Regions from separate parts of the Paenibacillus sp. Aloe-11 genome, predicted to be linked through region 2. Evidence: predicted binding sites of a transcription regulator. Region 2 holds the regulator's gene; the other holds the start of a gene.
What was found. Region 2 encodes Rex, which represses fermentation and respiration genes when NADH is low (regulators of the CRP and FNR family bind a similar motif). Its sites were predicted from a motif close to TTGTGAAATATTTCACAA; they were not measured.
Positions count from the first base shown of each region.

Region 1 (3,254 bases), on a different contig from region 2:
TTGCACGATCGTATCTGCCATATTTTCCAACGTCTCGAAGAATATATCCTTTTTCTTCAATCTCATAACGATTACCCCTTTACGAAAATATCCGCAACCTGTTTCGACTGCAATAGACAACCTTTGCTATCTTATCACACTCATCAATGTTTTTGTAATGTTTGCAAAAGCAAATTTCAGGATATTCGTATGCAATACCCGACACAGAAGTTCATTATCCGACATTTTTTCCTTAAAAAGGAGTGTTTCATATTTATTTTGTGTTTATAGTCACATGCTCATTTAGAGAAGTATCTGCAGGGACCACATGTATATAGGATGTACCTGGCGTCAACGGAATTTCAACTCCATTTTTCATAAAACGAACCGCATCACCGGGCGTATGCTGCCATTGTGCATGTATGACTCGTCCTTGTTGAAACACCATGGCCTCTCCACTGCCATTCAGCGCAACACTCAATCTGCCCACATCATCCAGTGTTCGATGGCTGGCGCTCATCACAATAACATTGGCCGCAGAAAGCTGTTGATTATTATTTTGATCCACATGTGACTTTTCGTTCACAAATCGCTTATATTGCTGATCCGCCGGATCGTAGGTGTAGGATACACGATAGTTTTTGAGCAAAAAGCGGATTTGCAAAGATGCTGCACTCTCGTCTGTCATGACCGGGGCTTCACCGGATTTAAGGTAAGGATATACGGGAACCTCCGCCTGCTTGACATACCCTTTATGATCAATTCCTTTGCGCAGTCTACTTACATCTGTGTACAGATTATGGGGAGGACGACGATCTTTGCTTCGCCAAAAGTAAGCCCCTCCATTCGAAATCTCATCCAGATGCTCCTTCTTCTGCTGCTGTAAAATCGCATAGGCATCTGTGCTTCCCCCTGCATGTATCGGCAATGCACCGTAGGTTTCGCCCAGCTCAATCAGATACGGTCGGATGCTGCGAACCGGACCGATTTTCACATCTCCGCTATAGCTTTGAAAAAAAGCGACCAAGCGAGTAATTCCGCCTTCTGCAAGAACTTCATATACCATGTCTGCCTGACTAAGCCCTGCCTGTGGACGTGCAGCCGGAGCATTGTTAATCATGATCGCGAGCGGTCGCTCCAAAACAGGCTGCTCCACCGGAAGACCGGTAAGCGGAGCTGTAAATGCCGGAATGGACTGCTCTTTGAGCGGCTCAGCCTCCAGTTCTGTTTTTTGTTCAATCGATTGGGGAGCGGGTTCAGATTCACCCGTTTTGGACAAGGCAGAACAAGACATCAGCGTCATGCATAACAGAGCTGAGGCCATCACACGCAACCATTGCGTTCGTTGGGAAATGGACCTGGACAAGTTTATCCCTCCACTTTAGATTTTTTTCTCATTATAAGCTTTTTTTCCTGTTTTTGTCTTGATTTAAGCCATTCCCCTGATAGAATACTTATCTGAAGACATTAAAATTTAAAAAATATTCGGACTTTGTGATTTTTATCACAAATATGTGTAACTGAACCTAATACAATAAAGGTGTAGCAGAGATGATCATCCTAACCTAATGAAATACAAAACATTTTGATATAAGAAAGAGGAGTGGTTTAAATGTTTAACAACTGGTTGCGTGAAAACAAAATAGCGATGTGGCTGCTGACTGTAGTACGGGTTTATCTCGGATATGAATGGATGAGCCATGGACTTGAAAAGTTGACTGGCGGATTTGATGCTGCTGGATTCATCTCGGGGGCCATTGCTAAAACGGGTGGAGATCATCCCGCTGTACAAGGCTGGTGGGGATCGTTCCTCGAAGCCTTTGCCCTGCCAAATGTCGGTTTGTTCAACGTCCTGATCCCACTGGGTGAGTTCTTGGTCGGGGTTGGCCTGCTGCTTGGTACACTGACTACACTGGCTGCTTTGATGGCCATGGTCATGAACTTCTCGTTCCTGTTCTCGGGTACAGTAAGCACCAATGCAATCTACCTGCTGTTTGAAATCTTCCTTGTGGTCGCTGGTGCAAATGCCGGACGGATCGGCTTTGACCGTTGGGTACTGCCCTTCCTACGTGGACTGTTCGGTAAAAATAAAGATACCTTTCCAGCCGATCGAAAAATAGCTTAATTAACCCGCAAACAACCGTTACCCTCTGGGCTAATGGTTGTTTTTTTATGCAGCTATGCCGCTCCCCACCTATTCATCACTGAAGGAGTCTCCCATCTCATACTGACGTGGGAACTCCTTTTTTTGTCGGATTCAACTTTTCATCAAATGTTTACAAGTTGGATACAACATGGAATGCTCACGATACATTTCCCCTATACACTACAGATACACCAAAGAAAACACGAAGAAATATGGAGGGTTATATGATGAAAAAAATGACTAAAGCCTATCTCATGCTCGCGACAGTAGCTTTCACTGTACAGACTATGGGACTGGGGTATCAGGCAACAGCCGCAGCAGCAAAAACTGCTTCAGCATCTCAGACGGTAAGCGCACAACAAATCTCCAAGACCTTTGAGCAATTGCTAAGCCAGCCCGGCAAGCTGCCTCAGGCGTTTACGTATATGCAAAAGCACATTCAATCCGTTCCAGCCGCTCAGGCAACCATGATGACGCTCCATCTGGAAAATGCCCAGAATAAGCAATTGGATGCATACTCACGTACGCTATACCCGACGTCTGTTCAAAATAAGATTAGTAGCATATACAAACCTGGCGATACGTTCACCAATCTGATTAGCCGTACAAAAGACGCAAGCCTGAAAAAATTACTAGTCCAAACCAGAGATGCCGGATTCAAGCTTGAAACGGCGGAAGGTATGTTTTATCCGGTCATAAACTATGAAAAATACACAGTATTCAGCAAGTACACCACGGCAGATATTCGCAGCTACATTCACATCATGGCCATTGAATCGGGACAGGCGGCTATCAAGGATGGAGCACTCCGCATCGGCTATCAGCAGTTAGCGGGACGAGTGCTGGCACAGGAAGCGTTTTTAAACCAATATCCACATTCCAACCGTACAAAAGCGGTAAAAAGCTTATATGAGATGTACTATTTCTATACCTTCTACGGCACGAACAATACGCCACTATTCGATTATGAGACCAAGAAGATTCAACCTAATGCCAAAAAAGGATATCAACTCGTCATTCAACGCAACCCGGATTCGAAGAGTGCCTACATTCAGAAGCTGAAAGCCTTTGTGACCCTGCTGGATCAAAACGGAGATAAGCAAACGACACAAGTATCTGCCTGGCTGAA
Region 1 covers NZ_JH601047.1:19,997-23,250, reverse strand. Annotated here, with positions in the region: gene WG8_RS04295 (DUF47 domain-containing protein) at 1-66, opposite strand, end outside; gene WG8_RS04290 (DUF3048 domain-containing protein) at 254-1,345, opposite strand; gene WG8_RS04285 (DoxX family membrane protein) at 1,592-2,104, shown strand; gene WG8_RS04280 (hypothetical protein) at 2,350-3,254, shown strand, end outside.
Region 1: a site for Rex is predicted at 1,472-1,489, ahead of WG8_RS04285 (DoxX family membrane protein). Genes of this name have one in related genera too.

Region 2 (3,254 bases):
GATCAGTATCACGGCCAAAATAGCGACCGCTATCCATTTTTTCTTATTTTTCAAAACCTGTGCTTCCTCTCTAAGGGGATGTGACACCTGAATTAGCGCGACAGCAGCCCTTCAAAGGCGGCTTGTGCCTCATGTTTGATGCGTTCCTCGTCCATCGTCAGGCACTCACCGTTTTTCACGACCTGACGACCGTCTACCCACACATGGGCCACATCCTTGGCACTTGCAGAGTATACAGCATGGGAAATAAGGTCCGTACGCGGCAGGAAATGCGCCTGATTCAGATCCAACGCGATAAAGTCAGCCTTGTTGCCTGCTGCCAGCACTCCCACCTCATTTAAACCAATCGACTTCGCGCCGTACTCGGTTGCCAGACGCAGTGCTTCATTCGCAGGAACTGCCGTAGGATCACCGGATACTCCCTTATGAATGAGAGCAGCCAGACGCATTTCCTCAAACATATCCAGATTATTATTGCTGGCAGGACCATCCGTACCGAGCGAAACGGTAACCCCTGCACGCAGCAGCTCAGGCACTCTTGCTACACCACTTGCCAGCTTCAGGTTGCTGCCCGGATTATGGGAAACCGCTACACCACGTTCAGCCAGCAAGGCTATTTCCTCGTCGTTCAAATGAACGGCATGGGCAACAAGCGAAGGACGGGAGAAAAAGCCGAGCTTATCCAAATGTGCAACTGGACGCAAGCCATAATCACGTACGTTTTGCTCAACTTCGGCAATAGTCTCGGACATGTGGGTGTGCAGCGGTAAATTCAAATCATGCGCAGCCTGTACAAATTTTTCGATAAATGCAGGCGGACATGTGTATGGCGCATGTGGAGACATCATTGTTGTAATGCGACCATCCGCCTTGCCATGCCAGTTACGTGCAAAAGTCACAGCCTCAGCCAGCTTGATTCGCTGCTCCTCCTCTGAGCATAATCCAATCGCTCCACGCATCAGACTCGCACGAATGCCTGACTCTTCAGCTACACGAGCCACCTCATCCATATGATCGTACATGTCCAGGAAGGTCGTCGTACCGCCTTTCAGCATTTCCAGCACAGACAAGGAAGTACCCCAGTATACATCTGAAGCTGTAAATTTGGCTTCCATCGGCCACATTTTCTCCTGAAGCCATACTTGAAGTGCCAAATCATCGCCATACCCACGCAGCAGTGACATCGCCGCATGACCATGCGTATTAATCAGACCTGGTAAAAAGAGCAAGCCTTTGCCGTCAAATGCTTCTGTATCTTCCTCTCCTGCAGGCAAAGTCTCGCCAATGTAAGTAATCCGGCTATCCTCCACAATCATATAGCCATGGATTACCCCGGCTTCAGGTCCGTTTACGGCAAAGGAGCCGTTTTTAATCATCCATTTATTCACTGTCATCTTGCGATTCTTCCTTTCCATCCTCTAAATAATAAGCGAGGCTTAGCAAATCGGTTGTAAAATCTGTGGTATGTACCCGGATGTTGTCCGGGGTTTTCAGAATGATCGGTGCAAAGTTCAGGATCGCTTCAATACCACACTCAATCAGCTTGTCGGCCACGTGTTGCGCTTCGAAATCCGGTACAGTAATAATCCCGATCCGAATATTTTTTTCTTTCACAGTCGCCTCCAATTGATCCATTGGCTGAACGACCAGCGTATTGATCATCGTTCCGGTCTTCTCAGGAACAGCATCAAATACGGCTACAATTTTCATATTGTCTTTTAAGTAAGCATTATAATTCGAGAGGGCTTGCCCCAGATTACCTGCTCCGACCAATGCAACGTTGATTTGCTGGTCAATTTTTAGGATATGACGTATTTTTTCAATCAGATAAGTCACATCATAGCCGATACCCTTTCGGCCAAAATCTCCAAAGTATGCGAGATCCTTGCGGATTTGGGCCGGATTCAAATTCAGCCTTTGCCCCAGATCCTGGGAAGAAACCGTAGCCACTTCCCTTTTGTTCAGTGCATTCAGATAGCGTAGATATACGGGCAACCTCCGTACAACTGCCTCAGAAATTTTTTCTGATTTCATACTTGCTCCCCCTAATTGTAACGGACATGTCTCATGTCCGTCCGTTATGCCTCAGTCTCCGGGGCGGATTGGAGCCATTCAGAGATGCGGGGCACCATTTGCTCCGTCGGCATATGCTCCATTTTTGGTCCCGGTAATGAGTACAAAAAGTGCTTTCCGTAATAGGATTCGATGACACGTGTATCGTAAACGATGACGACCCCGTGGTCGCTCGCTGTACGTACCAAACGCCCGAACCCCTGTTTAAAGCGAATGACTGCCTGTGGAACAGACAGCTTCATAAATGGATTTTTCTTCTGCTGCTGCAGCAGCTCGCTTTTCGCCTCCAGCAACGGGTGATTCGGCGGTTGAAACGGCAGACGGACGATGGCCAAACACGTCAGCGCCTCGCCTGGAATATCAACACCCTCCCAGAAGCTGCTGGTTCCCAGCAATACAGAAGCCTTGGCCTCCTGAAAACGCCGGGTGAGCTTGCTGCGGCTCCCACTGTCTACACCCTGTCCCAGCACAGTGATGTCGCTGGAAGACAATGCCTCTTTGAGCGGCTCATACACTTGCCGGAGCATACGGTAAGAGGTAAACAGAACGAGCATTCTCCCCCGGGTCGCCTGTGCAGTCGCGCCTAGCGAGCTGACAAGCATATTAACAAAATGCGCATCTCCTACACTGCCCTTTACACTCGGGAAATCGCGGGGAATGACCAGCAGCACCTGATCCCTGTAGTTAAAGGGTGACGGGAGCTGCGAAGTCATCAGCCGTCCCTCATCTGCAGCTTCCTGCAAACCGAGCTGATCGGTCATGTACTGAAACGATTTATCCACCGACAAAGTAGCTGAGGTCAGAATAATGCTTCTTTTTTTGTCAAAAAACATTTCTTTCAGCTGGCGGCTCACATCTACAGGCACTGCATAAAATTGCAATGATTTACTGCGGAATTGCCCACTCGCTTCAAGCCAGTAGACGGTCGTCTCATCATCAAGACGTATAAAGAGACGCAAATTCTCCTTGATTCCGGCTAAATCCTTGAGCAGTCCTGTAATATCCGTAATAAGGCTGTCAGCCGCATAATCATCATATTCTTCCTTTACGTCCAGCATGAGCTTGTCACCCTTGCGCAAAATTTCGCTTAGTGTGACATTTAACTGATTTTCCAGCGCAGACGCTTGATCCCACTTGGCAGGCTTGGCCGACGGCTTGAGACGAGAAGAAAATTGTCCTGT
Region 2 covers NZ_JH601056.1:53,965-57,218, forward strand. Annotated here, with positions in the region: gene WG8_RS13660 (cell wall elongation regulator TseB-like domain-containing protein) at 1-54, opposite strand, end outside; gene WG8_RS13665 (amidohydrolase) at 93-1,394, opposite strand; gene WG8_RS13670 (redox-sensing transcriptional repressor Rex) at 1,381-2,034, opposite strand; gene dinG (ATP-dependent DNA helicase DinG) at 2,079-3,254, opposite strand, start outside.